DNA from 4 places in the Streptomyces sp. NPDC020489 genome. Region 1 is predicted to be linked to each of the others. Evidence: riboswitches for the same ligand, from Rfam matches in the RefSeq annotation. Region 1 holds a riboswitch; each other region holds the start of a gene.

Region 1 (7,637 bases):
GGTCGTCGCCGACGAGCTGGACCTTGTCACCGAGCTGGTCGGTGATGGTCTTCCAGCCCTCCCAGTCGTCCTCGAACAGCGGGTCCTCGATGGAGACGAGCGGGTACGCCGCGACGAGCTCGGCGTAGTACTCCGTCATCTCGGCGGCGGAGCGGTCCTTGCCCTCGAAGGAGTAGACGCCGTCCTTGTAGAACTCGGAGGCGGCGACGTCGAGCGCGAGGGCGATCTGCTCGCCGGGGGTGTAACCGGCCTCGTTGATGGCCTCGAGGATGAGGTCGAGGGCCTCACGGTTGGAGCCGAGGTTCGGGGCGAAGCCGCCCTCGTCGCCGAGGCCGGTGGACAGGCCCTTGTTCTTCAGGACCTTCTTGAGGGTGTGGTAGACCTCGGTGCCCCAGCGCAGCGCCTCGGAGAAGGACTCCGCGCCGATCGGGGCGATCATGAACTCCTGGATGTCCACGTTGGAGTCGGCGTGCGAGCCGCCGTTCAGGATGTTCATCATCGGAACGGGCAGCAGGTGCGCGTTCGGGCCGCCCAGGTAGCGGAAGAGCGGGAGGTCGCTGGCCTCGGAGGCGGCGTGGGCGACGGCGAGGGAGACGCCGAGGATGGCGTTGGCGCCGAGCGAGCCCTTGTTGTCGGTGGCGTCCAGGTCGAACATCGCCTGGTCGATCAGGCGCTGCTCGGTGGCGTCGTAGCCGACCAGCTCCGGGCCGATCTGCTCGATGACCGCGAGGACGGCCTTCTCGACACCCTTGCCCTGGTAGCGGTTCGGGTCACCGTCGCGCAGCTCGATGGCCTCGAAGGCGCCCGTGGAGGCGCCGGAGGGGACGGCGGCACGACCGGTGCTGCCGTCGTCGAGGCCGACCTCGACCTCGACCGTGGGGTTGCCTCGGGAGTCCAGGATTTCCCGGGCTACGACGACGTCGATGGACGGCACGAGCATCTCCTTCTTGGGATGTGACACGGTCCGCCGGGACCGCGGTGGGTTCTGCGAGACCGAGCCTAACCGGCTCCGGGGGATCGGCCACCGCGTGGACCGCCCCGTGGACAGAACCGAGAGTAAATTGTTTCTGAACCGAACAAACCGACGGCGGCGTCTCGGCGGCACCGCACGAAAAAACCCCGCCCCGGTGCGTACGGGGGAACACGCACCGGAGCGGGGAGCCCGTGGGGACGGGGGGCCCTCACGAGGCCCTCAGTGTGAGGGCCACGGATGTGAGGGCGCTGTGGTTCGGCCGGGACGCGGCTGTGATTCGGCCGGGGCGGCCGTGGTTCGGCCGGGGCGCGGCCGTGTCCCTCTTACTTGAGGTGCAGCTGCTGGCCCGGGTAGATGAAGTCGGCGTCGCTGACGATGTCCTTGTTCAGCTTGAACACCTTCTGCCAGCCACCCTTGACGTCGTGCTCCTCGGCGATGGAGCTGAGGGTGTCACCCTTGACGACCTTGTACTCGCCGTCGCCCTTCTTGACCTTCTTGCCGGTCGGGGTGGTGACGGTCTTCTTCGCGGCCGGACGCTCGGACGAGCGGGAGGCCTGCTGCTCGGAGGAGCGCGTGCCGGTGCTGGTGCTGCCGCTGTTGCTGTCGCTCGAGGACGACGAGCTGGAGCCACCGCCGGTGTAGCCGGCGCTGGACAGGCCCACACCACAGGTCGGCCAGGCACCCTTGCCCTGGCTCGCGAGGACCTTCTCGGCGATCTCGATCTGCTGCGCCTTGGAGGCCTGGTCGGCGGTGGAGGCGTACGCCGTGCCGCCGTACGCGGCCCAGGTGGAGGCGGAGAACTGCAGGCCGCCGTAGTAACCGTTGCCGGTGTTGATGGACCAGTCGCCGCCCGACTCGCACTGGGCGACGGCGTCCCACTCGGAGGCGGTGGCGGCCGAGGCGTTGCCGGCCGCCATCAGCGGAGCGGCGATGGCGACACCGGTGACACCGGCGAGCGCGGCGGCGCGGGTGGCCTTGGACGGACGACGGTGCTTGCCCTTGGCGGAAAACAGCATGGTGGATCCCCTCACCGACGCCTGCGAGGTGAGCTGTCGGGTTCGGGCCGGTTGAGTTGCCCGGCCGCACATCTCGCCTCTCGGCGCGCTGCGCGGCTCCACCCCAAGCCGGTTCCGGCGGCCTCTCGGCCATGAGACCCCGTGAGGCCTCAACTTCCGGACCCGGCACTTACCTTGGGTCCCCCGCTCCTGCCTACGGCGCTTGACGCGACGACTGTTCCCGTACGGCCGCTGGCAGGATTCGGCGTTGCGGCAGCCGGGGCTCGCGGTGACGAGCGGTGTTGACCGTAGACACGGAACCCGGGGGATTTCAAAGACGATCAGGGCTTCTGAGACTCATCCCACACTTTCACCAAACGGGACATTTGCGGTGAAGTACGGACGTGAACTCACGGTTTTTCCCTGGGGATTTCGCCCTATTCGCTACCTAGAGCAAGGGTCTGCCCGGGCTCGATCGCGCTCGGATCGGCGCCGATGACCTGCTCGTTCGCGGTATAGAGCCGACGCCATCCACCGTCGAGGTCAAGGGAGTCGGCGATGGAGGCGAGCGTGTCGCCGGTCCGGACGGTGTACGAGCCCTCCTCGGCGCTCGCACCCCGGTGCCGGCCGGTGCCCTCGGAGGGGGCAACGAGGGCGCCGGTGTCCACCAGGTTCGAAGAGCCGCCCTCTCGCCAGGAGTTGTCCGATTCGTCACTCTCGGTCGGCGCGGCGGACGGGCTGCCGGAGGACAGCGCACCACCCGGAGCGGAGCCGGAGTTGTCCGACTTGGCGGACTTGTCCGCTCCGGTGGTGGGCGACGAGGAGGCGCTGCCGGACGAGTCCGTCGCATCGGCCGATTCCGATTCGCCGGACGAGTTGGACAGACCCGCCGATCCGGGTGATTCGGAGGATTCGGTAGTTTCGGCTGATTCGGTGGATTCGGGCTGGGCGGACGCGTCGGAGTCGTCGCTGTCGCTCGTCGACGGCGAAGCGACGCCGGTGTCGACATCGGCGGAGCCCGAGTCCTCGCTGAGTCCGTGCAGCAGACCGCAGGTGCCCCAGACGCCGACACCCTGGTCCGCGAGGACCTTCTCGGCGACGGCTATCTGCTGGTTGCGGCTGGCGAGGTCGGGGCTCGTGGCGTAGTCGAGGCCGCCGTACTTCTCCCAGTTCTTCTGCGAGAGGTCGAGCCCGCCGTAGTGGCCGTCACCGTCGTTCGCGCTCCAGGAGCCACCGGTCTCGCACTGGGCGACCTGGTCCCAGGTGTTCCCGTCCGCCGCGCTCGCCCCGCCCGCGCCGAGCAGCGGGATCGCGATGGCGGAGCCGGTCACTCCGGCCGCAACGAGAAGTGCCGGAGCCTGACGGGGGCGACGGTGACGACCGTTCCCGGTGAGCATGCGGTGCCCTTTCGCGAGACGACAGTGCGGGCGCGGCGGGTGGTTCGGGTCGCCGCGTTGATGCGAGAACGTATCGGCAGACGATCACTTGTCACAAGTTAATGCCGCACAGATCACGTGAAGATCACAGACTTGAGGGCGTGTCATGTTTGCGTCGCCCGGCACAAGGACCGCGGGTCAGGGGCGAGTTGCCCGGCTTCCTACCGAACGGGCGTGAACTCGACCGGCAGCGTGCGCAGTCCACGCATGATGAGCCCCCCACGCCATCTCAGATCGGCCGGATCCACCGCGAGTCGGAGGTCCGGGAGCCGGGTGAGGAGTGTGGCGAGCGCGGTCTGGCCCTCGAGGCGGGCGAGCGGGGCGCCGAGGCAGTAGTGGATGCCGTGGCCGTATCCGAGGTGCTGGTTGTCCCGCCGGGACAGGTCGAGGACGTCGGGATCGGCGAACCGCTGCGGATCCCGGTCCGCCGCGGCGAGCACGACCAGGACGGGGTCGCCGGGGGCGATGTCCTGTCCGCCGATGGTGAGCGGCTGGGTGGCGAAGCGCCACGTGGCCAGTTCCACGGGGCCGTCGTAGCGGAGCAGTTCCTCGACTCCCGTCGCCAGCAGGTCGGTTCGGCCCGCGGCGAGAGAGTTCTGGAGACGGGTGCGCTGCTCGGGGTGGGTGAGGAGGGCGTACGTGCCGTTGCCGATCAGGTTGACCGTGGTCTCGAACCCGGCGAAGAGCAGGATGAAGGCCATCGCCGCGGCCTCGTTCTCGGTGAGGTGCTCGCCGTGGTCGGAGGCGCGGATCAGACCGGAGATGAGGTCCTCGCCGGGTACGGGCTCGGCGGGCAGCCCTTCGCGCTTGCGGTGGATGAGCTCCAGGAGGTACCCGCGCATCTTCTTGACCGACCGCGCGACACCGCCCCGCGGCCCTCCCCCATGTCGGATCATCATGCCCGCCCAGTCCCGGAAGTCGTCCTGGTCCTCACGCGGGACGCCCAGCAGGTCGCAGATGGCGTAGATGGGCAGCGGGAAGGCGAAGTCGTGGATGAGGTCGGCGGACCCCTTCGCCGTGAACTGGTCGATGAGGTGGTCGGTGAGTTCTTGCACGCGCGGCGCGAACTCGGCGACGCGGCGGGGTGTGAAGGCCTTGCTGACCAGTCTGCGCAGGCGGGTGTGGTCCGGGGGGTCGATGTTCAGCAGATGCGTCATCAACTCCGCCTTGCGCTCACCGGGGATACCGGTCTTGCCCTTGGCGTGCGCGGGTTCGTCATGGTGCGCCGGGTTCTTGCTGAGCCGCTGGTCGGCCAGGGCCTGCTTGGCATCGCCGTACCGGGTGACCAGCCAGGCCTCCACTCCGCTGGGGAGCCGGGTCCGGTGCACGGGGGCGTGCTCGCGGAGCCAGGCGTAGGCGGGGTAGGGGTCGGTCGCGAACTCCCAGGTGAAGAGTTCCGGGGCGGGGGTGGGGTGGTCGGTCACTCCCTGACGGTATCCGGCGGGTCGCGGGGTGCGTTGTGGGTCGGGGCCGCACCGGGGGGTGTCCGTCCTCGGTCGGGCGGTGCCGTGGGACCAAGCTGTGCTGTCGGTTGGACGCCCGACACTGCGGGCGGGCACCCCCCGGTACGTCCCCTTCCGCCGTGGCGCCGGTGGCCCGTCCGCGGGGGCGCGCCCCTGCCCTTCCCGCCGTGGCGCCGGTGCGCATCTTTTAGCCCGTCCGGCGTTTGAGGACGAGGCCCCTTCAGGGCCGATGGGGGTCTGGGGGCGCAGCCCCCAGGGTTTGGGCGGGGTCGAAGGGGCGGCAGCCCCTGGGTATGGGACGGGTAGGGGCGGCGGGGGCGAGGGACGTGCGTGTGGGGCGGCTCCCAGGCACGGGGTCGGTTGCGTTGGGGTCAGGGCTGGGGCGGGGCGGCCTCTCGTTCGCGGATCGTGTCGCGGTACACGCGTGCCGCCGCGCGCAGAGCCGCCTCGGGGTCGATGCCCTCCGCCTCGGCTCTGGTGGCCAGGGCCAACAGTTCGTAGCCGATGCCCTCGGTGCTCGGCAGCGGTACCTCCAGGCCCGCCGTCCGGGCCCGGGACGCCAGTTTGGCGGTGAGGGCGAGGGCGGGCTGGCCGAGGGGAATGCCGTCGGTGACGGACGTGCGCTGTTTTTCTGTCGCCTTGGTGCGCAGCCAGTGCTCCTTGACCTCCTCCGGGGTGGTCGCGGTCTCGTCGCCGAAGACGTGCGGGTGGCGGTGGATGAGCTTGGTGACGATGCCGCCGGCGACGTCGTCGATGGAGAAGGGGGTCTCCGGGTCCTCCTCGGCGATGCGTGCGTGGAAGACGACCTGGAGGAGGACGTCGCCGAGTTCCTCGCGGAGTTCGTCGCGGTCGCCCTCCTCGATGGCCTCCACGAGCTCGTAGGCCTCCTCGATGCCGTACTTCGCCAGGCCCTTGTGGGTCTGCTGCGAGGACCAGGGGCACTCGACGCGGATGCGGTCCATGACCTGCACGAGGTCCAGGAGGCGGGCGCCCGGCAGGTCGTAGGAGGCGGGGAGGAGTTCCAGCTCGGGCATGGACACGCGGCCCGAGCCGGCGAGGCGGGCGAGGCCGTCGGTGAGGCGGGGTTCGCCCTCGCCCGTCGCGACCACGACGACGGTGCGGCCGCCCGCGCACGCCTCGACCAGTTCCTCGGCGGCCGGGGAGTCCTCGTCCACCCGTATCCCGGCCTCGCGCAGATACGGCAGCTGCGGGTGCGCGCCGTCGGCGCACAGCACGCGGTCCGCGGCGCGCAGGGCCTGCCAGGCGGGCCAGGACAGCAGGCCGGGAGCGACACGGTGGCTGGTGGTCAGCAGGACGATGCGGCCGGGGTCGGCAGCAGGTGCGGGTTCGGGGGTGGTGGTGTTCACGGTTCGAAGCTAACGCACGGTGCCGACGGATCCGATCAGTTGTCCACAGGCCGGGCGGGGTGATCGGATCGTATGACCGGTGAGGGTGTCAGGCCGTCTCCGGCGTTGCCTTCGCCGTGACCTCACGCACCCACGGGGTCTTGGCGTCGACGCGGCTGCTCTTCGCGACGTCCCAGGTGCCGTAGCGGGGGTTGAGGTCGATGTCGAGCTTCTCGGACGCCTTGCCCAGGGCCTGCCAGAACTCGGCGGTGCTGGTGTCGGTGCCGAGCGCGGCGGCGAGTTTCTGGGCCTCCAGCTGGAGGCGGAGGTTGTCGTCGAGACGCTCGGGGGCGATGCCGTAGCGCTGGAGCCAGGCCGTCTCCAGGGCCTTGGCGCCGCCGGCCTGCTGTTCCAGGCCGGCGCGCATGTCCTGGATCTCCTTGCGGGTGACCGTCACCCCGGCGTCCTGCGCGGCCCGGTGCAGCACGCGGTCGAGGACCATGCTGTGCAGGGTGTCCCGGCTGAGGGTGCCGGTCTTGGCGATGGCCTGGGCGTACTGCTGCTCGTCCGGCACCGCCGCGCGCTGCGCGTCACGTACCTCGCTCACCCTGGTCTCCAACTGGGCGACGCTGATCCGCTGGCCGCCGACGACGGCTGCCGCGCCGGGGTGCGCGTCGTTTCCGCAGGCGGTGAGGAGGGGCGCCGCGGCGATCGCGGCGGAGAGGAGGAGCGCGGTGCGACGGCGGCGGTGCAAGGAAGCCTCCCGAGGAGATTGTGCGACGGTGCACAAGGTCTTGCGGTGATCGATGGTAGGCAGTGGGCAAGCTCTGGCCAACCCATTCGACCAACGATTCATCAGGAGTTCGGGCACCGCCGCGCCCCGGTCACGGGCTCGAGCGCGCGGCGAGACCTAGCCGCGCACCTGCCCCAGCCATTCCAGGGTGCGCCGGATCTCGACGGCGAGCGGGTGGCCGGGGCCGTGCAGGCGTTCCACGTCGTGCACGAGGCGGGCGAGGGTGCCGTGGGCCGCGGCGCGGTCGCCGAGGGCGAGCAGGAGGTGGCCTATGCGGCGGCGGACGTCGTGGGCGAGTTCCGGGTCGCCGGCCACGTACTGGTTCTCGTAGTACGGCAGGAGCGCGCGGTACTCGGCCAGCGCCGCCGCCGGTTCGCCGAGTTGTTCCAGGCACTGGGCGACGTCGTAGCGGAAGCGCAGGGACTGGGGGTCGGCCTGCCCCGCCTCGGCGGCGCGTTCGTCGGCGAGGCGGCGCAGTTCGGGCAGCGCGCGCCGGTACTGGCCGTCGTCCATGAGCGTGGCGGCGTACTGCTTGCGCAGGGTGCGCACGACCGGGGAGTTCTCGCCGTGCTGTTCGGCCGCGGCGGGCAGGATCGCGCCGAGGATGTCGACGGCCTGGGTGATGCGGCCC
Region 2 (7,637 bases), on a different contig from region 1:
TGCGCTGCGGCACGCGCACTGGTGGCAGCGCAAGGAGGTGCGTTACGGCGCGCTCATCACCCTGCTCGCGCTCTCCGGGCTCGTCATCCTCGCTCTGGTGCGCGAACAGACCGGCACCGAGGGCTTCCTGGTCGGGCTCGGGCTCGCGATCCTGCCCGTGCCGCTGCTGATGGCGGCCTTCCGCTGGCTGGACCGGGTGGAGCCGGGGCCGTGGCGCAATCTGCTGTTCGCCTTCTCCTGGGGTGCCTGCGCGGCGGCGCTGATAGCGATCGTCGCCAACAGCTTCGCCACCCGCTGGATAGCGACGGCGACCGCGGACCCCTCCAGCGCCGACACCCTGGGCGCGACCGTCATAGCGCCGATCGTCGAGGAGACCGCCAAGGCCGCGGCCGTGCTGCTGGTCTTCCTGTTCCGCAGACGGGACTTCACCGGGATCGTCGACGGGGTGGTGATAGCCGGGGTCACCGCCACCGGCTTCGCGTTCACCGAGAACATCCTCTACCTCGGCACCGCCTTCGGCACCGACCAGCTCACCGGCGACAGCGGCATCGCCTCGGTCACCGCGGCGACGTTCTTCGTCCGCGTCATCATGTCGCCGTTCGCGCACCCGCTGTTCACCGTGCTCACCGGCATCGGATTCGGCATCGCCGCGCTGTCCGCGGACCGCCACCAGGTGCGCCGGGTGCTCCTGCCCCTGTCCGGCCTGCTGCTCGCGATGGCCATGCACGCCGTCTGGAACGGCTCCGCGACCTTCGGCGAGTACGGCTTCTTCGCGGTGTACGCCGCCTTCATGCTCCCCGCGTTCGGGCTGCTGACCTGGCTCGTCATCTGGACCCGGCAGCGCGAGCTGCGCACCGTGCGCGAGGAGCTGCCCGCCTACGCCGCGGCCGGCTGGCTCACCCCCGCCGAGCCCTTCGCGCTCAGCTCGATGCGGGCCCGCCGTATCGCCCGCCAGTACGCGCGCGCCCACGCCGGCAAGGCGGCGGCGCGGGCGGTGGCGCAGTACGAGGCGTACGCGACGTCCCTGGCGTTCCTGCGCCACCGGGGGCGCCTCGGCCGGGCCAACGCCGACTTCGTCGTACGGGAGCGGGAGTTGCTGCACGAGCTGTGGGTCCGGCGGGAGGTGGCGCGCCCGGCCCTGGACCACGCGGCCCGGATGACGGCCCCGCCGGTCCCCGCCCCCGTCCCGCCGGCCCAGTGGCCCGTGCACGGGTACCAGGCGGTCCAGTACCCCGCGTACAACCCGTACCGGACCTAGGGCCGCGGGGCCGGCGACGTTCGCCCCGGCGCGGCGCGCGAGCCGCCCCCGCCCCGCCACGTCCTAGGCGGACGCCGTCGTCAGGGCCTCCACCTCGTCGTCCGTCAGGTTCACGTCCGCCACCTTCAGCAGGGCCGGCAGCTGCTCCACCGTCCGCGCGGAGGCGATCGGCGCGGCCACCGTCGGCTGGGCGGCCAGCCACGCGAGGGCGACCGTGGCGACGGGCACCCGATGGGCCTCGGCGATGTCGTCGAGGGCGGCGAGGACCCTGCGGCCGCGCTCGGTCCGGAGGTGCTTGCCGGCGCCGGCGGCACGGGCGCCCTCCACCACCTCGCCGTCGCGGTACTTGCCGGTGAGGAACCCGGCGGCCAGCGCGAAGTACGGCACCGCGGCCAGCCCGGCGCGCTCGGCCAGGTCCTGGAGCTCACCCTCGTACGTCTCGCGCGAGACCAGGTTGTAGTGCGGCTGGAGCGCCACGTACCGCGCCAGGCCCTCGCGCTCGGAGAAGGCCAGGGAGGCCTCCAGGCGCTCGGCGGAGATGTTGGAGGCGGCGATGTGGCGTACCTTGCCCGCCCTCACCAGCTCGTCGAGCGCGCCGATGATCTCCTCGACCGGCACCTCGGGCTTGTCGAAGTGGGTGTAGTAGAGGTCGATGTGGTCGGTGCCGAGGCGGCTCAGCGAGGCGTCCGCGGCGGCCTTGATGTTGGCCGCGGTCAGGCCCTGGAAGTCGGGGTGCTGGCTGACCTTGGTGGCGATCACGAGGTCGTCGCGGTTGCCGCGGGCCCTGACCCAGTTGCCGATGATGGTCTCGGACTCGCCGCCGGCGTTGCCGTCGACCCACGCCGAGTAGGAGTCGGCGGTGTCCACGAAGTTGCCGCCCGCGGCCGTGTAGGCGTCCAGGACGGCGAAGGACTGCGCCTCGTCGGCGGTCCAGCCGAAGACGTTGCCGCCGAGGGAGAGCGGGAAGACCTCGAGGTCGGACGAACCCAGCTTGCGAAGAGAAGTCATGTGCAGGATCAACGCCCGCGGACAGGGCGCTCTTCCGCGACGGCCGCAAAGCACACGCAAAACCGGCGGCCCTGACGTCGGGGGGTGTGCGTCAGGGCCGCCGGTGCTCAGGAAGGGGGGAGCCTCAGGGCGTGAGCCCCTTGCTGCGCAGCCACGCCATCGGGTCGATGCCGCTGGACGAACCGCCGGGGTGGACCTCCAGGTGCAGGTGTGCGCCCGTGACGTTGCCGGTCGCGCCCACGCGCCCGATCACGTCACCGGTGGCGACCTTCTGCCCCACGCTCACGCTGATCGAGGACTGGTGGGCGAACCACACCTCGGTGCCGTCGTCGAGGGTGAGGACGGTCTTGTAGCCGTACGAGCCGTCCCAGCCCGCCTGCGTGATGGTGCCGTTGTGGACCGCCTTGATGAGCGTGCCGGTGGGGGCGGCGAAGTCGAGACCCGTGTGGTAGCCGGAGGACCACAGGGAGCCGGCCTGCATGTAGGTGGAGGTGATGGTGTACGCGGAGGTCGGCAGCGTGTACTGCTTGGCCAGCTCGGCCAGACGCTTGGCCTCGGCGGCCTTCTCGGCGTCCGCCTCCGCCTTCTTCTTCGCCTCGGCGGCGTCGTCCGCGGCCTTCTTCAGCGCGGCGGCCTCGGCCTTGGCGGCCTCGTCGGCGAGGGCGGTCTGGGTGGCGAGCTGCGCCTTGTCGGCGACCTGGGTCTGCTGGCTCTCGGCCTGCGCCATGATCCGGTTGCGCAGCGTCTCGCCGGCGCCGGAGGTGGTGGTGGCGGCCTGGATCGCGTTCGTGGTGGTCGCGGGGGCGGCCGTGGGGGCCGCGGGGGCCGCGGCGAGGTCGCTCAGCACGGTGGCCGAGCCCTGCGGCGCCTCCTCCTCGCCCGACACGAACGGCAGGTCCGGTATCGAGAGGGAGACCGGCGGCTTGCCGGTGTTGGCGCTGGCCATCCCGGCCCCGCCGACGGCGGCTATGACGCCTACGCCCAGGACGGTGGAGCTGCGGGCGAATCCGCCGCTGCGCTGCTTGCTGACCCGGTGCTTTCCGCGTGCCGGTCGGACGGAGTCCTCGGTGGGATTCCAGACGTCCTGCGGACCCTCGTCGTGGTGGTAGCTGCCGTGGCCGAAGGCATCGGTGCTGCGCTGGCTCGGCACGTACGGGGCCTCGGGGGCAGGCGGGTTCGACGCCACGTGGGCGTACTCCTTTCCTTCCTTCTCGCCTACCGGGTTAGCTGACGGGTTCGGAGCAGGAAGGTCTCCTACGCGCGTATACCGACCGTGGTGCCACGGCGGGATCCGCGCGATTCACCCCAGGGTGGTGGTTCCCCGGCTCCCTTGCGGGATTAAGCGCGTGAGCACGGAGCCGTCTCTTGTGACGGCTGGGACGACCGCGCTGCGTTATCGAACGTTAATAGACCCGGGGTGTGGATTCCAAGCTGTTCCGCTTGATCATTAACCTTTCTCGGCGGGACGTACAGACCTATGAGCGGTGAAAATCGGGCGAGTTGACCACGCCTCAGCAGGCCCACCGGAACTGACGGCACGTCAGTCGCCCTGCGGAGGGCGCCCGACCGGTCACCGGACGTGACCATGTCACGGGCGGCGTACGGCGAGCAGCGCCATGTCGTCCGTCAGCGCACCCCCGGTGTGCCGGCGCACCTCCGCCGCGAGCGCGGACAGCAGCACCCCCGGATCGCGGAAGGCGCGTCCCGCGAGCCGCGCCGCCGGGTCGTAGAACTCCCCGTTCCGGTCCCGGGCCTCGGAGAGCCCGTCGGTGTACAGCAGCAGCGTCGCCCCGGCCGGGAAGGCGACCTCCTCGGCGCGGTCCGGCCAGGTCCCCAACTCCCCCATCCCGAGCGGCAGCGCGGCCTCGGCGGCGGGCAGCGAGCGCACGGTGCCGTCGGGACACAGCAGCAGCGGCGGCGGATGGCCGCGGTTGAGGATCCGGACCAGCCCGTCACCGTGGGGCAGTTCGGCGAGGACGACGGTGGTGAACCCCTCGAAGGCGTCCAGCCCCTCGCGCCGGGTCCCCTCCCGGGCCAGCGCCCGCTCCAGCCGCCGCGCGACCGCCTCCAGGCCCGCCTCCTGCTCGGCGGCCTCCCGGAACGCCCCGATGACGACGGCGACGGCCGCCACCGCGCCCATGCCCTTGCCGCGCACGTCCCCCACCACCAGCCGCACCCCGTGGGGGCTGTCCTGGACGGCGTACAGGTCCCCGCCGATGAAGGCGTCCTGCTGCGCCGCCTCGTAGCGCACCGCGATGTCGAAACCGGCGATCCGGTCGGCGGGGCGGGGCAGCACGGCCCGCTGGGCGGCCTCGGCGATCTCCCGCTGCGAGGCGAGCCGTTGGTCGCCGCGGCGCACCACCCGGTTGAGGACGGTGGCCAGCACGGCGACGGTGGCCACGGTGAGCACCTCGGTGAGGGCGTCCGCGTCCAGGTGGAGGCCGTAGCGCAGATGCACGGCGAAGGCGGCGACCAGCGCAACGGCCCCGGTGGCCAGGGTGCCGAGCAGCGGGCACAGGGGAGCGGCGACCAGCGGGGCGGCGGTGAAGAAGGGGATCGCGGTGAACGCGCGGGGGGTCAGGAGGTCGTAGAGGATCCCGCCGACGATCAGTACGGCGGGCAGCATCCGCAAGAGGGCGGAGACGTGCCGCCCCTCCTCCGCCTCCTGGTCCACGCCCCCAGGTTTCCCGGAGCCGGACGGGGCGGCGAGCGGTGTGGCCCGACCGGGGGAAACGCTCAGGGCCGGAGTCCATGAACTGGACTCCGGCCCTGGGCCTTCAGTAGCGGGGACAGGATTTGAACCTGCGACCTCTGGGTTATGAGCCCAGCGAGCTACCGAGCTGCTCCACCCCGCGTCGTTGAAACCAGCATACGCCATTCGCGGGACGCTCAGCACCACGGTGGGCTCACGGCGCCACTGACCTGCTTTTTCAGCTGCCGGGGTTGTCCGCGTGGGTGAGGGTCTCCCAGGAGACGAAGAGGTTGTCGGTGCCCGCGGGACGGGTCTCCTCGGCGAGCCGGTGGGCGGCCGGGACGGAGACGTCGAGGCGGTTCTCCAGGTGGTTGAGGGCCACCTCCAGGTCCGGGCCCATGGTCCGCTCCACCTTCCCGCCGCACAGCCACGCGGGCGCGGGCTCGCCGGCCTGGTACCGGGCGTGGAGGTCGAGCGCCGCCTTCAGCCGGTCCTCGACCTCGTCGTAGAGGTCGACGCCCTGGTGCCAGGCGGTCTCGGCGATGTGGGCGGTGGCGGCGATCGAGTAGCCGACGTGCTTGAAGTTGCGGCAGGTCTCCTGGGAGACGCCGTCCTGGTACGTCTTCTGCCCGAACCAGTACGTCGTCAGCTTGGCGGGGGTGTTCACGCCCGCCCCCTTGGGGGTGAGCGGCACCTGGCCGTCCTCCTCCAGGTAGAAGTAGGCGGGCACGCGCTCCCGGAAGCGCTCCAGGGCGTGGTCGAAGGCCTGGTGGTCGTCGAGGAAGACGGCGATGCCGATGGCCGCGCCGGTCATGACGAGGTCCCAGTTGCCGTTGTGGGCGGGGACCTTGCGGGTGACGGTCGGCAGATACGCGCTGCGCAGCATGGTCCGGAACCGCTCGACCCGCTCCTCGGGCCACCCCGCGCCCGGGCTGTGCGCCACGATCTCCGCCGCCCGCGCCCAGGTCGCCCCGGCCCATCCGGTCTGGAGCCCGGCGTCCTCCTCGGTGTGCCGCCGCATCCTCGCCGACCAGGCATCCATGATCTCCCGCGCCTTGACGGCGTGCCGCTGCTTGCCGGTGACCCGGAAGAGCAGTGCCTGCGTGTAGGCGGCGATGGCGTCCTCGCGCTCCTGCACGCACCCGTGCGCGGGCCGGTCGGTGTGGTCCCCGCCGGGACAGTCGACACTCGCGTACGGCTCGGGCCGGTACCGGTACGCCCCGTACTTGCTGTCCCGCATCTCCAGGTACGCCTTCAGCCACGGCTGCTTCCCCGCTGTGACGTGCGTGCGTACGGCGTCCAGCTGGGCGTCGCTGACGAGGACCCCGGGGTGGGTGAACTCCGCGTCCGGGGGCAGGGCGCGGGCCATGGTGCGGGTCCCCGCCCCGGTGTCCCCGCAGGCGGTGGCGAGAAGGGGGAGGAGCAGGAGCACGGCGGCGGCACGGATTCGGGCTGACCTCATGCAGGCAGCGTCACCCTGCCGCGGGCGGCGCGCAGGAGATGTTGGGCTGATCGGTCGTCAGGGCCCCGTCTCCTGTCGTTCCCTGTCAGCTGAGCAGGGGGAGGTTGGGCGCCTTGGCCCGTTCCTCGAACTCCGGGAGGAGGACGACCTCCACGCCCTGCGCCGCGAGCAGCCCGCTCCCGTCGGCCGCCGTCACGAACGTGTCGGGCTCCCGCCAGGCCGTCACGACCCGGCGTACACCGGCGTCCAGGATCAGCCGGGCGCAGGGGGCGGGGCGGGAGGCGCGGCGGGCGCAGGGTTCCAGGCTGCTGTACACCGTCGCCGAGGCCAGCCGGGGGTCGTCCGCGGCGATCTTGGCCAGGGCCGCCTCCTCGGCGTGGACCACCTCGTCCCCGCCCTCGCGGGAGTACCCGCGCGCGAGCTCGGTGCCGTCGGCGGCGACCACGACCGCGCCCACGCTGAACGCGGTCCGCGAGGGCGGGCACAGGGCCGCCAGTTCGCAGGCGAGGCGGAGCCAGTGGCGGTCGGCGGCGGGACCGCCCGGCGCGGTCGGCTCGTAGCGCATGAGGACGACGTCCTCGATCCGCCTCGACTCCACCAGCCGGAGGCGTCCGCCCTGGTAGGCGCCGGGGCCGAAGAGGCGGGGCGCCTCGGGGGTGCCGACGAAGAGGGGGGCGAGGACCAGCTGGAGTTCGTCGGCGAGGCCCTGCTGGAGGAGCTGGGTGTGGATGGTGCCGCCGCCCTCGACCATGAGGCGCCGCACACCGCGGCCGGCCAGGTCCGTCAGGAGCCGGGGCCAGTGCAGGTCGGTGCCGAGGCTGACCACGTCGGCGGCGAGACCGACGGCGCGGGCCCGCTCGGCGCCCTTCTCCGTCGTGTAGAGGACCTTGTCGCCGCCGGTGTGCCAGAACCTCGCCCCGGGGTCCAGGTCGCCCGAGCCGCTGACCGTGACCTTCAGGGGGTACTCCGGAAGGCCCGCCGCGACCCGGGCCGCGCGCCGCTCGGGGGAGTTGACCAGCAGGCGGGGGTTGTCGGCGCGGATCGTGCCGGCGCCGACCAGGATCGCGTCGACCGAGGCGCGGACCTCGTCGACGCGGTCGAAGTCGGCGGGGCTGGAGAGCAGGAGGCGGTCGGGGCCGGTGTCGTCGAGGTAGCCGTCGAGGGAGACGGCGGCGGAGAGGAGGACGTACGGGTGGGACATCGGCGCGGTTCCTCCG
Region 3 (7,637 bases), on a different contig from region 1:
GCGAACCGGCGGATGCCGCGCTCGCGGGCGACCGCGCCGATGTGTTCGAGGAGGGCGGAGGCGACGCCGCGGCCCTGGTGGGCGTCCTGGACGAGGAAGGCGACCTCGGCCTCGTCGGCGGGTGCGGACGCGGGCGTTCCGTCGGTGCCGATGCGGTCGTAGCGTACGGTGGCGATGAACTCGCCTCCGACCGTGGCGGCGAGTCCCACCCGGTCCACAAAGTCGTGGTGCGTGAAGCGGTGGACGTCCTTGGCGGACAGGCGAGGGTACGGGGCGAAGAAGCGGTAGTACTTCGACTCGTCGGAGACCTGCTCGTAGAAGCTGACCAGGCGCTCGGCGTCATCAACGGTGATGGGGCGGACGCGCGCGGTGCCGCCGTCGCGCAGCACCACGTCGGCTTCCCAGTGCGCGGGGTACTCGTGCCGGTCCGGCGAGCTCTGCATGGGCCCCAGGTTACGGCTCGCGTACGACAACGGCGCGAGGCAGTCTGTGGAGAACGCGCAGGATCGCGAGAGGGACGGATGTCGGGCCGAGGCCGCGGTCCGACGACTCACCCCGGACGGGACGAAGGACCGCTCCGGAGACGCTTCACGTTGTGGGAAACTGGTCTAGACAACCCTGAACACCGAAGGGCAGCATCACATGGCTGAGCGCCGCGTCAACGTCGGCTGGGCCGAGGGCCTCCACGCCCGCCCCGCTTCCATCTTCGTCCGGGCCGCCACGGCCTCCGGCATCCCCGTGACGATCGCCAAGGCCGACGGCAACCCCGTCAACGCGGCCTCCATGCTGGCGGTTCTGGGCCTCGGCGCCCAGGGCGGCGAGGAGATCGTGCTCGCCTCCGACGCCGAGGGCGCGGACGCCGCCCTCGACCGACTGGCGAAGCTGGTCTCTGAGGGCCTCGAGGAACTCCCCGAGACCGTCTGATCACGGCATGACCGAAGGGCTCGTCCGCATTATCGGGCGGGCCCTTTCTTTTCTCCGTACGCACTCGGTGAATTCGCGTTCGCAGGCAGCAGAAATAGGCCCCCGCGAATTACTGCCCCTTTGTATACGGCCCTTTTGTTAATGCCACAGGCTCGGCGTGTGTACGGGATGTTGCGAGTTCCTCACACGCTCGGGCCGGTCTCCCGCGGAGCCGAACCTGAGTCGGTGGGCGGCCGTCGAGCGTTCCGTGTGCAGCGCGGTGACGGCCCGCGCGCGTTCCCCGTCCCCGCGGCCCACCGCGTCGACGATCGCGCCGTGCTCCGCCCAGGACTCGACGGGGTCGGCCGGCGCGTCCACCGCGTACATCCAGGAGATCTTGTGGCGCAGCTGGGTCAGCACCGAGGCCAGCGCGGGGCTGCCGGAGGCCTGGGCGAGCGTCTCGTGGAACCAGCCGCCCAGGGACCGCAGGTCGTCGCTGTTGCCCCGCCTGGCCCGCTCCTGCCCCAGCCTGACCAGGCCACGCAGCACCTTCAGATGCGCCTCGGTGCGCCGCTGGGCGGCCCGTGAGGCGCCGAGCGGCTCCAGGAGCATCCGCATCTCCAGCAGGTCGGCCGCCTCCTGCTCGGTAGGTTCGGCCACGCATGCGCCCGCGTGCCGCCGGGTCACCACGAACCCCTCGGCCTCCAGCGTGCGCAGGGCCTCCCGGACGGGGACGCGGGAGACGCCGTAGCGGCGCGCGAGGAGTTCCTCGGTGAGCCGGCTGCCGCGCTCGTAGACACCGGCGACGATGTCGTCCCTGATCGCGGTGCATACCGAGTGCGCCGGAATACGCATGACCGACCTCCGCTTTAATCCCCGTGAAACGTCGACGATTGACGTGTGTTCAGTGACTCTATTGCAAAGAGCGGGAATTTCCGATGGCGGGCCGGAATCCATGGATATTTTTTGGACAGCGCCGTGCCGGAAACGACGAAACCCCGGCCGGTGGGCCGGGGTTCCGAAGAGGTCTCGCGTCGGTCGTCAGACGTTCACGCCGTGCGAACGGAGGTAGGCGACGGGGTCGATGTCCGAGCCGTACTCCGCGGTCATGCGGGCCTCGAAGTGCAGGTGCGGCCCCGTGACGTTGCCGGTCGCGCCGGACAGGCCTATCTGCTGGCCCGGGGTGACCGTCTGGCCCACCGAGACGCCGATGGACGACAGGTGGCCGTACTGGGTGTACGTGCCGTCGTGCATCTTGATCACGACGTTGTTGCCGTAGGACCCGCCCCAGCCGGCCTCGACGACCGTGCCGGAGCCGACCGCGCGCACGGAGGTGCCGCTGGCGGCGTGGAAGTCCACGCCGGTGTGGCTGCCGGAGGACCACACCGCGCCGCCGGCCTTGTAGCCGGTGGAGATGTAGGAGCCGGCGATCGGGCTGACGAAGGTGTTCAGGCGCTCGCGCTCGGCGGCCGCGCGGGCGGCGCGCTCCTTGGCCTCGCGCTCCTTCTTGGCCTTGGCGGCGGCCTGGCGGCGCGCCTCCTCCTCGGCCTTCTGCTGGGCGGCCTCGACGGCCGCCTGCTCCTGGGCCTCGGCCTGGGCGTCGATCTGGGCGGCGACCGAGTCGCCGAGGGTGATGACCGGGGTGAGTCCGGTCTGCTCGGCCGCGGGCTCCGCGGCGAGGGCCGGGGCGGCGAGGGTGCCGATGACACCGGTGGTGGCGAGGGCCGCGACGCCGGCCGCGCGGGCGGTGCCGCGCTTGATCCGGCTCGGGGCGCGGTGCTTCCCGGTGGGGCGCGTGAACGCCATGTAGTGGCTGGTCCTTTCCTTCCCTCTCGCCTACCGGGTTAGCTGACGGGTTCGGAGCAGGAAGGTCTCCTACGGACCCCCTCGCGGCACGCGCGGGCGTCCGATTCACCCCAGGGACTACGGATGGGTCCCCGGCTCCCCTGGCTCGCGCCGTACGGGGACTCGGCGATGGCTGTCCGGTGCCGCGGGCGCGGCGCAGTGCCTGACGGACAGCCGGGAAGACGCTAAGCGGGGCCACTTTCAATCCCCAAACGGATCACGGCTTTTGTAGCGCATCCCACAGGGCAAACAGGCAACTGGCCTTCAATTCGGACATTAAGGAGCCCTGGTGACCCTCCAGTCACCAGGGCTCCCCCGCGCGCGTGCCGCTACTCGGCCGTCACGACGGTGACTTCACCGATGCCGAGGGCCTCCACGGGCTCCCTGATGGCGGAGGCGTCGCCGACCAGGATTGTCACCAGACGGTCCACCGGGAAGGCGTTCACGGCGGCCGCGGTGGCCTCCACGGTGCCGGTGGCGGCGAGCTGTCGGTACAGGGTGGCCTGGTAGTCGTCGGGCAGGTGCTGCTCGACCTGGTCGGCCAGCGTGCTCGCGACGGCCGCCGCGGTCTCGTACTTCAGCGGGGCCACCCCGACGAGGTTCTGCACGGCGACGTCCCGCTCGGCGTCGGTGAGCCCCTCCGCGGCGAGGGTGCGCAGCACCGTCCACAGGTCCTCCAGGGCGGGACCGGTGTTCGGGGTGTCCACGGAACCGCTGATGGCGAGCATCGCGGCGCCGGTGCCGTCCGGGGCGGAGCGGAGGACCTGCCCGAAGGAGCGCACGCCGTAGGTGTAGCCCTTCTCCTCGCGCAGGACGCGGTCCAGGCGGGAGGTGAGGGTGCCGCCGAGGCAGTACGTGCCGAGCACCTGGGCGGGCCACACGCGGTCGTGCCGGTCGGCGCCGATCCGGCCGATCAGCAGCTGCGTCTGGACGGCACCGGGGCGGTCCACGATGACGACCCGGCCGGTGTCGTCGGCTGTGATCGGCGGCACCGGCCGCGCCTCGGCCGAGGAGCCGGTCCAGGACCCGAGGGTGTCACCGAGCAGCGCGTCGAGGTCGATGCCGGTCAGGTCGCCGACGACCACGACGGTGCCGGTGGCGGGGCGGACGTGCTTCTCGTAGAAGGCGCGTACGGCCGCGGAGTCGATCGCGCGGACGGTGTCCTCGGTGCCCTGGCGCGGGCGGGACATGCGCAGGTCCGCCGGGAACAGCGTCCGGGAGAGCTCCTTGGCGGCCCGCCGGGAGGGGTTGGCGAGCTCGTGCGGGATCTCGTCGAGCCGGTTGGTGACCAGCCGCTCGATCTCGCTGTCGGCGAACGCGGGCGCCCTGAGGGCGTCGGCCAGCAGACCGAGCCCCTTGGGCAGGCGGGACGCCGGGACCTCGAGGCTCAGGCGGACGCCGGGATGGTCGGCGTGCGCGTCCAGGGTGGCGCCGCAGCGCTCCAGCTCGGCGGCGAACTCCTCGGCGGTGTGCTTGTCGGTGCCCTCGGAGAAGGCCCGCGCCATGATCGTGGCCACACCGTCGAGACCGGCGGGCTCGGCGTCCAGCGGGGCGTCCAGGAGGACCTCGACGGCGACGACCTGCTGGCCGGGGCGGTGGCAGCGCAGGACCGTCAGGCCGTTGTCGAGGGTGCCGCGCTCGGGGGCCGGGAAGGCCCACGGCTTCGCCTCGCCGGCCTGCGGCTGGGGGTGGAACTCCATCGTGGCGAGCTCGGTCACTTGGCCGCCTCCTCGTTCTTGTCGCCGGCCTCGACAGTGGCCGCGGCCTCGGGGTCCTCGGGGAGCTCCGCGTCCTCGGCGGCCTCCGGGGAGAGGGGTTCGTAGACGAGCACCGCGCGGTTGTCGGGGCGCAGGCGGGCCTTGGCGACCTCCTGGACCTCCTCGGCGGTCACCTCCAGGACGCGGTCGACGGCGGTGAGGGCGAGCTGCGGGTCGCCGAACAGGACGGCGTAGCGGCACAGTTCGTCGGCGCGGCCCGCGACGGTGCCGAGCCGGTCCAGCCACTCGCGCTCCAACTGGGCCTGGGCGCGCTCCATTTCCTCGGCCGTCGGGCCCTCCGCGGCGAACCGCGCGAGCTCCTCGTCGATGGCGGCCTCGATGACCGGCACCTCGACGTCACCGGAGGTCTTCACGTCCAGCCAGCCCAGCGAGGGCGCCCCGGCGAGCCGCAGCAGGCCGAAGCCGGCCGCGACGGCCGTACGGTCCCGGCGGACGAGCCGGTTGTACAGGCGGGAGGACTCGCCGCCGCCGAGGACGGTGAGGGCCAGGTCGGCCGCGTCGCACGCGCGGGTGCCGTCGTGCGGCAGCCGGTACGCCGCCATCAACGCGCGCGCGGGCACCTCTTCCACGACGACCTCGCGCAGCTGCTCGCCGATGATCTCGGGCAGCGAGCCGTCGCGCGGGGCGGGCTTGCCGTCGTGGGCGGCGATGGAACCGAAGTACTTCTCGACCCAGGCGAGCGTCTGCTCGGGGTCGATGTCGCCGACCACGGACAGCACCGCGTTGCCCGGCGCGTAATACGTCCGGAAGAACGCGCGCGCGTCCTCCAGGGTCGCCGCGTCCAGGTCGGCCATCGAGCCGATCGGCGTGTGGTGGTAGGGGTGGCCCTCCGGGTAGGCGAGGGCGGTCAGCCTCTCGAACGCCGTGCCGTAGGGGACGTTGTCGTAGCGCTGGCGGCGCTCGTTCTTGACGACGTCCCGCTGGTTCTCCATCGACTCGTCGTCGAGGGCGGCCAGCAGCGAGCCCATGCGGTCGGCCTCCAGCCAGAGGGCGAGCTCCAGCTGGTGGGCGGGCATGGTCTCGAAGTAATTGGTGCGCTCGAAGCTCGTGGTGCCGTTGAGCGAGCCGCCCGCGCCCTGGACGAGCTCGAAGTGACCGTTGCCCTTGACCTGCCCGGAGCCCTGGAACATCAGGTGCTCGAAGAGGTGAGCGAGGCCGGTACGCCCCTTGACCTCGTGGCGCGAGCCGACGTCGTACCAGAGGCACACCGCCGCGACCGGGGTCAGGTGGTCCTCGGAGAGCACCACGCGCAGCCCGTTGGCCAGGCGGTGCTCGGTCGCTGTCAGGCCCCCGGTGCCTGCCTGGTCTGTGGCCGTGTGACCCATGGGCATGTACGTCCCTTCGATCGCGGTGCGGTTGATCGGAACCGCGTTTTCTGCCGGTCCTGCCACTGTATGCAAGCGTGCGAAGCCCCGGTGAAGTTCCCGGTGGTCGTACGCCGAGAGCGAGATCCCGTAGCCTGCGGGCGGGGCCGCGTGCCGTACGGGTGAACACCCGGCGGGACGGCTGACGTCGGGTCGTCGTCCGCGTTGTCAGTGCCGCGGTCCACAATGGTCCGCGTCAGATCCCGTTCACGCTTCAGCAAGAGTGAGCCGAAGGGGCGCGACCCGAAGGCGAGCGACCAGAAAAGAGGAGCCGGCAGCGATGGCCCGCCGTAGCACGAAGACCCCGCCGCCCGACGACTCGTACGAGGAGAAGATCCTCGACATCGACGTCGTCGACGAGATGCAGGGCTCCTTCCTCGAGTACGCGTACTCGGTCATCTACTCCCGCGCCCTGCCGGACGCCCGTGACGGTCTGAAGCCGGTGCACCGCCGCATCGTCTACCAGATGAACGAGATGGGTCTGCGCCCCGATCGCGGCTATGTGAAGTGCGCCCGGGTCGTCGGCGAGGTCATGGGCAAGCTGCACCCGCACGGCGACGCGTCGATCTACGACGCCCTGGTGCGCATGGCCCAGCCGTTCTCCATGCGGGTCCCGCTGGTCGACGGCCACGGCAACTTCGGCTCGCTCGGCAACGACGACCCGCCGGCCGCCATGCGGTACACCGAGTGCCGGCAGGCCGAGGCGACGAGCCTGATGACCGAGTCGATCGACGAGGACACGGTCGACTTCGCCCCCAACTACGACGGCCAGGAGCAGGAGCCGGTGGCCCTGCCCGCCGCCTTCCCGAACCTGCTGGTCAACGGCGCGTCTGGCATCGCGGTCGGCATGGCCACGAACATGCCGCCGCACAACCTCTCCGAGGTCATCGCGGCCGCCCGCCATCTGATCCGCCACCCCAACGCGGATCTCGAGACGCTGATGAAGTACGTCCCGGGCCCCGACCTGCCCACCGGCGGCCGGATCGTCGGCCTGGCCGGCATCCGGGACGCGTACGAGACGGGCCGCGGCACCTTCAAGATCCGCGCCACCGTGTCGGTGGAGGACGTCACGGCGCGCCGCAAGGGTCTGGTCATCACCGAGCTGCCCTTCGCGGTCGGCCCGGAGAAGGTCATCGCCAAGATCAAGGACCTGGTCGGCTCGAAGAAGATCCAGGGCATCGCCGACGTCAAGGACCTCACCGACCGGGCGCACGGCCTGCGTCTGGTCATCGAGATCAAGAACGGCTTCGTGCCGGAGGCGGTCCTGGAGCAGCTGTACAAGCTGACGCCGATGGAGGAGTCCTTCGGCATCAACAACGTCGCGCTGGTGGACGGCCAGCCGCTGACGCTGGGCCTCAAGGAACTGCTGGAGGTCTACCTCGACCACCGCTTCGAGGTGGTGCGCCGGCGCAGCGAGTTCCGCCGCACCAAGCGCCGCGACCGCCTCCACCTGGTGGAGGGCCTGCTCACGGCACTCGTCGACATCGACGAGGTCATCCGCCTGATCCGCTCCAGCGACAACTCCGCGCAGGCCAAGCAGCGCCTGATCGAGCGCTTCTCGCTGAGCGAGATCCAGACGCAGTACATCCTGGACACGCCGCTGCGCCGGCTGACCAAGTTCGACCGCATCGAGCTGGAAGCGGAGAAGGACCGGCTCACCACGGAGATCGAGGAGCTGACCCGGATCCTGGAGTCGGACAGCGAGCTGCGCAAGTTGGTCTCCACCGAACTGGCCGCGGTGTCCAAG
Region 4 (7,637 bases), on a different contig from region 1:
GTGCCGGTGCCCGTGATCACCAGTACCGACATCTCAACCCTCCCGAGCCGCCGCGCACACCGCGCGGGCGATCCGTGCCACGTCCGCGTCGCCGGTGACGTACGGAGGCATCGTGTAGATCAGATCGCGGAACGGCCGCAGCCACACGCCCTCGCGCACCGCCGCCTCCGTCGCCGCCTTCATGTCGACGTCGTGATCCAGCTGGACCACCCCGATCGCGCCGAGGACCCGCACGTCCGTGACGCCCGGGACGTCCCGCGCCGGAGCCAGTCCCTCGCGCAGGCCGGCCTCGACGCGCTTGACCTCGGCGAGCCAGTCCTGACCGAGCAGCAGCTCGATCGAGGCACAGGCCACGGCCGCCGCGAGCGGGTTGCCCATGAACGTGGGGCCGTGGGCGAGCACCGGGACCTCGCCCCGCGAGATGCCGTCCGCCACCCGCGCGGTGCACAAGGTGGCGGCCATCGTCAGGTAGCCGCCGGTCAGCGCCTTGCCCACACACATCACGTCCGGTGTCACCGCCGCGTGCCCCGCCGCGAACAGCGCGCCGGTCCGGCCGAAGCCGGTCGCGATCTCGTCGAACACCAGCAGCACGTCATGGGCGTCGCACGCCTCGCGCAGCACCCGCAGATACGCGGGGGAGTGGAACCGCATGCCCCCCGCGCCCTGCACCACCGGCTCCACGATCACCGCGGCCAGCTCGTCGGCGTGCCGGGCGATCGCCGAGCGCAGCTCCTCGGCGTAGGACTCCTCGTACGCGGCCGGAGGGGCTCCCACGAACACCTGGCGCGGCAGGACCCCGCTCCACAGTTCGTGCATCCCGCCCTCGGGGTCGCACACCGACATCGGCTGCCAGGTGTCACCGTGGTAGCCGCCGCGCCAGGTGAGCAGGCGCCGCTTCCCGCCGCGGCCCAGCGAGCGCCAGTACTGGAGGCACATCTTCACCGCGACCTCGACCGACACCGAGCCGGAGTCGGCGAGGAAGACATGCTCCAGACCCTCGGGCGACATGTCGACAAGGAGCTTCGCGAGCCGTACGGCGGGCTCGTGGGTGAGCCCGCCGAACATCACGTGACTCATCCGCCCGAGCTGCTCGCGCGCGGCCTCGTTCAGCACCGGGTGGTTGTAGCCGTGGATCGCCGACCACCAGGACGACATGCCGTCGACCAGCTCACCCGAGCCGTCGGCCATCCGCAGCCGCACCCCGCTCGCCGACTCCACGACGAGCGGTTCGGCACGTCCCGGCATCGGACCGTAGGGATGCCACACATGCCGCCGGTCCAGCTCCAGCAGTTCCGGGACGGACAGGTCAGGCATTGGGCGCGAGATCCGTTCCGGCACCACGACGGCGTACGGCGACCAGGTCCGGACGGGGTTCGTTGGCCGCCGGCTCCGGAGCCGCACCGCACACCGACCCGCACCCGGCACTCCCGTGCGACCCGCACCCGGCACTCTCCGTGCCCCCGTGCGACCCGCACCCGGCACCCTCCGCGCTCCCGTGCGACCCGCAGCCGCCCGCGGCGGCGGCCACGTCGGCCCGGTGCTCGGGCAGCGTGACCTCGCCCGCGCCCTCCACCTCGAAGCCGGCGTCCGCGATCATCTCCAGGTCGGCCTTGCCGGCCTGGCCCTCGCTGGTGAGGTAGTCACCGAGGAAGATCGAGTTGGCCAGGTTCAGGGCGAGGGGCTGCATCGTGCGCAGATGCACCTCGCGGCCGCCCGCGATCCGCACCTCGACGTCCGGGCAGACGAACCGGACCATCGCCAGGATGCGCAGACAGCGCTGCGGGGTGAGGTTCCACTCCTTGGCCAGCGGGGTGCCCTCGAAGGGGATCAGGAAGTTGACCGGCACCGAGTCCGGGTCCAGCTCGCGCAGCGAGAAGACCACGTCGACCAGGTCCTCGTCCGTCTCGCCCATTCCGGCGATGAGACCCGAGCACGCCGACAGACCGGCGGCGTGCGCCTTCTGCACGGTGTCCACGCGGTCCGCGTAGGTGTGCGTCGTGGTGATCTCGCCGTACGTCGCCTCGGAGGTGTTGAGGTTGTGGTTGTAGGCGTCGGCGCCCGCCTCGCGCAGGCGCTCGGCCTGGCCGTCGGAGAGCAGTCCGAGGCAGGCGCAGACCTCGACGTCCTCGTTCTGGTCCTTGATCGCCCTGATGGTGTCGGAGACCCGGTCCACGTCCCGGTCCGTCGGCCCGCGGCCGCTGGCCACCAGGCAGACCCGCTTGGCGCCGCCCGCGAGCCCGGCCGCAGCGGCCTTGGAGGCCTCGTCCGGTTTCAGCCAGGTGTACTTCAGGATGCCGGCGGTCGAGCCCAGCCGCTGCGAGCAGTAGGAGCAGTCCTCGGGGCACAAGCCGGACTTGAGGTTGACGAGGTAATTCAGTTTCACCCGTCGGCCGAACCAGTGCCGGCGCACCTTTCCGGCCGCGGCCACCACATCGAGCAGGTCGTCGTCGGAGGTGGCGAGGACGGCGAGAGCTTCCTCGCGGGTCGGCAGCTCGCGCCGAAGCCCCTTGTCCACCAGCGTGTTCAGCAGGTCCATGAAAACTGATCCTGTCCTAAGGAGCCGTCTTGGGCCAAGGAGAGTTCACACAACAGCGGCCATTCGCTGTGTGGGTATTGCCACACAGTGGGGGGCTGCCTGTCCCACTAGTGTCTGTTCGCTGCCTACAAAACCTCCGGAGGACCCATGGCGTTCGGCTGGATCGACGAGCAGGCGCGGCTGCGCCACCGCGCCGGACTCGTACGCACCCTGCGCCCCCGCCCCGCCGACTCGCCGCTGCTGGACCTCGCGAGCAACGACTACCTGGGGCTCGCCCGCCATCCGGAGGTCACCGAGGGCGCCGCCCGGGCCGCCCGGACCTGGGGCGCGGGCTCCACCGGTTCTCGACTCGTCACCGGCACGACCGAGCTCCACACTGAACTGGAACGCGAGCTGGCCGAATACTGCGGGTTCGAGGCGGCCCTGGTCTTCTCCTCCGGGTACGCCGCCAACCTCGCCGCGGTGACCGCGCTGGCCCCGCACGGCTCACTGATCGTCTCCGACGCCGGCAACCACGCCTCGCTCATCGACGGCTGCCGACTGGCACGCGGCACCACCCAGGTCGTCGGGCACGCCGACCCGGAAGCCGTGCGCAAGGCGCTGCAGACGCACGACGGACCGGCCGTCGTCGTCTCCGACACGGTCTTCTCGGTCGACGGCGACGCCGCCCCGCTGGCCGCGCTCGCCGAGGCGTGCCGGGAGCACGGCGCGGGCCTGGTCGTCGACGACGCCCATGGCCTCGGCGTGCTCGGCACAGGCGGCCGGGGCGCCCCGCACGCGGCGGGACTCGCGGGCGCCGAGGACGTCGTGGTAACCGTCACGCTGTCCAAGTCGCTCGGCAGCCAGGGCGGCGCCGTGCTCGGCCCCGCCCGGGTGATCGACCACTTGGTCAACGCGGCCCGGACCTTCATCTTCGACACCGGCCTCGCCCCCGCCGCGGCGGGGGCGGCTCTGGCGGCCCTGCGGCTGCTGCGCCGCGAGCCGGAGCGCGCGGCGCGGGCCCGCGAGGTGGCCGCCGAGCTGCACGCACGGCTGACCGCCGCGGGTCACGAGGCGGTACGCCCGGACGCCGCGGTCGTCTCCGTGCGCGCGCCGTCCCCGGAGGAGGCCGTGCAGTGGGCGGCGGACTGCCGTGCGGTGGGACTGTCCGTCGGTTGCTTCCGTCCTCCTTCCGTCCCCGACGGCATCTCACGGCTCAGGCTGACCGCCCGCGCGGACCTCTCCGCGGCGCAGATCGAACGCGCTGTACGTGTGATCGGCGAGACGCGACCATGAGTCGGCGTGACACGGCCGTGTACTCGACGACGGGGATCAGAACGCGGCCGTGAACCCCGCCCAGCTCTCGGGGGAGAAGAGCAGCGCGGGTCCGGACGGGTCCTTGGAGTCGCGTACGGCGAGCAGTCCGGCCGCTGGACCGGTGCCTGGCCGAGCCGTCTCCACGCAGTTGTTGGCTCCGGTGCTGTAGCTGCTGCGCAGCCATCGCACGCCGTGCAGGTCGGTACTGGAAGGAACGTTCCGAGGCATTGCGGACATGGTGCCTCCTTACGCGCCGTCTGCTATCCCGGCGATGTAATCCAACGAGTCCTCGGGCGAAAGGGCGTGGATCTGAAGGGTGTTGAAGGCCTCGGTATAGGCCTGGAGGTCTTCTTTCCGCTCGAGGTAGAGGCTACTCGTCAAGTGGTCGAGAACAACGACATCCAGATCAGATTTGCTCGAAAAGGAGAAGATTACGAAAGGCCCGGTGATGCCGATGTGCGCTCCCGCGGCGAACGGCAGGACCTGAAGCCTCACTTGGGGCAGCCGGGCCGCGTCGATGAGCCGGTGCAGTTGCCGCGCCATGACCTCGGGGCCGCCGATGTCCCGGCGCAGCACCGCCTCGTCGAGCACCGCGCTCAGCTCCAGCGGCGGCTCTGCCCGAAGGACGTCCTGCCTGGCCAGTCGCACCTCGACCAGCGCGTCCAGCCGTTCGTCCGGGTCGACGTCGAGGCCGCCCACCGCGGCCCGCGTCACCGCGCGCGCGTACTCGGGTGTCTGCAGCAGCCCCGGCACCACGGAGGTCTCCAGGGTGCGCATCGCGCTCGCCTGGGACTCCAGACTGATGAAATCGCGGTAGGTCGGCGGCAGTACCCCGCGGTACTGGTGCCACCAGTGGTGCCGTCCGCCGCCCTCGTCGGACCCCGCCAACACCAGCAGCAACTCCCGGAGTTGAGCGTCCTGCACCTCGTAGGCGTCCAGCAGTAACCGCACATCGGCCGGTTTCACCCCGCTCGCGCCGGTCTCGATCCGGCTCACCTTCGACTGGTGCCAGCCCACCAGCCGGGCCGCCTCACCACTGGTGAGCCCGGCGCCGGTGCGCAAGGCACGCAGTTCGGCGCCCAGTTTCCGGCGGCGTACCGCGGGACCGTGCTGCATGGGCTACTCCCTACTCCTTCCGGGCCGCCCACATACGGTTTTCCGTCGGAGAGTTCACCGCATCGAGCGACAGATATATGCATATCTTGGTGGATCGGCACCGTGACCGGCCCGGTGATGGCAGTCTGGCGATGAAGCACCAGTCCGGGACCGTACTCGACCCATCCGCTCCGTGTCGGACCAGGTCCCGTGGGAAAGGGACGGCGTCGTCATGGCAGACCATCTGGAAGCATCCGTCACTCTGCCGAGCGATCCCGCCTCGGTCTCCGCGGCTCGCACATACGTCATCGGCACCCTGGCGGAATGGGGTCTGCCGGCCGACACCGAGGTGGCCGAGGCGATCCGGCTCATCGTCTCCGAACTCACCACCAACGCCGTACAGCACACGTTCGGGCAGTCCCCCACCTTCACGGTGGACCTCCAGCTCGACCGCGACGAACACCTGCGTATCGGGGTCACCGACAGCCACCCCCGCTTCCCCAGACGGCTGCCGGCCGCGGTCCAGCAGGACAACGGCCGCGGCATGGTCATCATCCGCTGGCTGACCGCGGAGTGCGGCGGCAAGCTGAGAGTCCGGCCCACCCGCGAGGGGGGCAAGACCGTCTCCATCGAACTCCCGTGGGTGGTCCCGGCCGAGCCGGTCTCCGCGGGCCAGCAGGAGCCGTGAAAGAGGGCGCCCCGAGTCCTCGGAGGCGCCCTTCAGGGGCCCGTCGACGACCCGCGCGGGTGACGGCGGGTCAGGTCGCCGTCACCCGCACGGGGTGGGTCACTTGACCCGGCCGTACCAGACGCTCTTGGTCCAGATCTTCTGAAGCTTCACGACCTCCCCACTCTTCGGGGAGTGCCAGATCTTGCCCTTACCGGCGTAGATGCCGACGTGGTACACGCTGGAGCCGGAGTGGAAGAACACGAGGTCTCCGGCCTTGCGGTTCCCCGCGGAGATGTGGCGGGTCTTGTTGTACTGCTGTGCCGCCGTCCGGGGCAGCTTCTTGCCGGCCTTCTTGAACGAGTACAGCGTGAGCCCGGAGCAGTCGAACCGGTGCGGTCCCGCGGCGCCGTACTTGTACGGGGAGCCTTTCTTGGAAGCCGCCACCTGAAGTGCCTTCGTCGACGATGTGGCCGCCTCGGCGTCGGAGGCGACGCCCGGGACCACGATCGAGCCGCCCACGGCGGCGATGGTGAGAGCCGAAGCCGTACCGGCCCGGACCATGAGCGACGGGACACGATTGAGCGCAGACATGCGCAACCCTTCGTCAGCCGCCTGTGAAGGATGACCTGTCGGATTCGGGCTGGCGAAGTTGCCCGGCCGCTGACGCGGCTTCACCCCAAGGGCTGCTCAGGTCCGGTCATGGCTTGACCGTCCCGGCGACCCGTCGTGCTTGGGTCCTCCACTCCTGCCGATCCACTCCTGTCGACCGGTCATCCAGGCGGCGGCAGGACTCGGCGTCCGCCCGGATCGCCCCGCCGCTGCGGCGGGGTCTTGTCGTCAGTCAGGGATCTTCACGCACTCCACGCCGAAAAACCCAATGGAATCGGGGATTTGTGGCGTTACTCACCACTCACCCGTTCGGGTGGACACTCGTCTGTTCGAGGGAGCGTCCAGGGGGTCACGGCCCCCCGGACCAGCATCGAAGGTCCTCGTTCCGGGCTCCGGCTACGCGCGTTGCGCAACCTGAACGGCCCTGTCCGAGGAGGGGCGTCTACTCCAAAAGGGGGTACGTCTTTCGGTCCGTTTCAAGACCGGTCCGGGCGCCGCGACAAGGAGCGGGACGTCCGGACCGGCCACGGTCGCGGTCGCGTCAACTGTCGGAGGGGGGCGGCACGGTGACCCGGGCCGTGCGCCGCTCCCCGTCGAGCACCCGCAGCGCCCGAGCGAGGGTCGGGGCGTGCAGCTCGGTCTCGCCGCGCTGGTGCATGGTCACCAGCGCGTCACGCAGCTCGGCGGCCTTCGTCACCAGCGCCTGAGCGGCCCGCAGTCCACGGTAGGTGTCCCCGTCGTGCGCCGGGTTGATCCGGCCGAGCAGGTCGACCGCGTCGAGGTAACGGTCGATCAACTCGCCCTCGGCGCGCGTCAGTGCGGGCAGCGGAGGGAGTTCCGGTGGCAGCATCGCCCGCTCACCGGTCGCCGGGAGCGGGGCGGGAGGCCTTGCGGCTGGGGATGATCCGGTCCACCAGGCCGTACTCCAGGGCCTCCTGGGCGTCGAGGACCTTGTCCCGCTCGATGTCGGCGGCGACCTGTTCGGGGGTGCGGCCGGTGTGCCGTACGAGCAGCTCCTCCAGACGGGCCCGGACGCGCCCCAACTCCGCCGCCTGGATGGCGAGATCGCTCGCCTGTCCCTCCACGGGCTGCGGCAGGGAGGGTTGGTGGATCACCATGCGGGCACCCGGCAGCGCGAACCGCTTGCCGGGGGTGCCGGCCGCCAGCAGCACCGCCGCCGAGGAGCCCGCCTGCCCGAGGCAGATCGTCTCCACGTCGCAACTGACGAATCGCATCGTGTCGTAGATCGCCGACATGGCGCTGAACGAGCCGCCGGGGGAGTTGATGTAGAGGGAGATGTCCCGGTCGGGGTCCTGGTGCTCGAGGTGCATGAACTGGGCCATCACATCGTTCGCCGACGTGTCGTCGACCTGCGTCCCGAGGAAGACGATCCGCTCCTCCAGGAGCTTGGAGTACGGGTCCATCGCCGTG

The links. A riboswitch is a leader RNA that binds a small molecule or an ion and turns the genes downstream of it on or off. The one in region 1 is predicted to bind cyclic di-AMP.
Positions count from the first base shown of each region.
Region 2: it holds a riboswitch for cyclic di-AMP, as region 1 does, so the genes downstream of both, ACH41F_RS22080 (M23 family metallopeptidase) here and ACH41F_RS17580 (transglycosylase family protein) in region 1, are expected to answer to the same signal.
Region 3: it holds a riboswitch for cyclic di-AMP, as region 1 does, so the genes downstream of both, ACH41F_RS07690 (M23 family metallopeptidase) here and ACH41F_RS17580 (transglycosylase family protein) in region 1, are expected to answer to the same signal.
Region 4: it holds a riboswitch for cyclic di-AMP, as region 1 does, so the genes downstream of both, ACH41F_RS30940 (NlpC/P60 family protein) here and ACH41F_RS17580 (transglycosylase family protein) in region 1, are expected to answer to the same signal.

Region 1 is NZ_JBIRUZ010000006.1:98,173-105,809, forward strand. Features, by position in the region: gene eno (phosphopyruvate hydratase) at 1-934, opposite strand, end outside; gene ACH41F_RS17580 (transglycosylase family protein) at 1,297-1,989, opposite strand; cyclic di-AMP (ydaO/yuaA leader) riboswitch at 1,993-2,200, opposite strand; gene ACH41F_RS17585 (transglycosylase family protein) at 2,406-3,365, opposite strand; gene ACH41F_RS17590 (cytochrome P450) at 3,566-4,828, opposite strand; gene ACH41F_RS17595 (nucleoside triphosphate pyrophosphohydrolase) at 5,239-6,234, opposite strand; gene ACH41F_RS17600 (SurA N-terminal domain-containing protein) at 6,323-6,967, opposite strand; gene ACH41F_RS17605 (protein kinase) at 7,124-7,637, opposite strand, start outside.
Region 2 is NZ_JBIRUZ010000007.1:500,615-508,251, reverse strand. Features, by position in the region: gene ACH41F_RS22090 (PrsW family intramembrane metalloprotease) at 1-1,258, shown strand, start outside; gene ACH41F_RS22085 (aldo/keto reductase) at 1,322-2,266, opposite strand; gene ACH41F_RS22080 (M23 family metallopeptidase) at 2,391-3,452, opposite strand; cyclic di-AMP (ydaO/yuaA leader) riboswitch at 3,464-3,621, opposite strand; gene ACH41F_RS22075 (PP2C family protein-serine/threonine phosphatase) at 3,855-4,940, opposite strand; tRNA gene ACH41F_RS22070 (tRNA-Met) at 5,048-5,121, opposite strand; gene ACH41F_RS22065 (alginate lyase family protein) at 5,197-6,420, opposite strand; gene ACH41F_RS22060 (dihydrofolate reductase family protein) at 6,506-7,621, opposite strand.
Region 3 is NZ_JBIRUZ010000003.1:117,984-125,620, reverse strand. Features, by position in the region: gene ACH41F_RS07705 (GNAT family N-acetyltransferase) at 1-443, opposite strand, end outside; gene ACH41F_RS07700 (HPr family phosphocarrier protein) at 643-924, shown strand; gene ACH41F_RS07695 (GntR family transcriptional regulator) at 1,063-1,758, opposite strand; gene ACH41F_RS07690 (M23 family metallopeptidase) at 1,945-2,709, opposite strand; cyclic di-AMP (ydaO/yuaA leader) riboswitch at 2,722-2,887, opposite strand; gene ACH41F_RS07685 (insulinase family protein) at 3,078-4,466, opposite strand; gene ACH41F_RS07680 (insulinase family protein) at 4,463-5,857, opposite strand; gene ACH41F_RS07675 (DNA topoisomerase (ATP-hydrolyzing) subunit A) at 6,171-7,637, shown strand, end outside.
Region 4 is NZ_JBIRUZ010000013.1:138,545-146,181, reverse strand. Features, by position in the region: gene bioD (dethiobiotin synthase) at 1-32, opposite strand, end outside; gene ACH41F_RS30970 (adenosylmethionine--8-amino-7-oxononanoate transaminase) at 34-1,314, opposite strand; gene bioB (biotin synthase BioB) at 1,307-2,536, opposite strand; gene ACH41F_RS30960 (aminotransferase class I/II-fold pyridoxal phosphate-dependent enzyme) at 2,684-3,811, shown strand; gene ACH41F_RS30955 (DUF397 domain-containing protein) at 3,848-4,069, opposite strand; gene ACH41F_RS30950 (Scr1 family TA system antitoxin-like transcriptional regulator) at 4,079-4,948, opposite strand; gene ACH41F_RS30945 (ATP-binding protein) at 5,160-5,615, shown strand; gene ACH41F_RS30940 (NlpC/P60 family protein) at 5,715-6,188, opposite strand; cyclic di-AMP (ydaO/yuaA leader) riboswitch at 6,192-6,404, opposite strand; gene ACH41F_RS30935 (hypothetical protein) at 6,748-7,056, opposite strand; gene ACH41F_RS30930 (ATP-dependent Clp protease proteolytic subunit) at 7,064-7,637, opposite strand, start outside.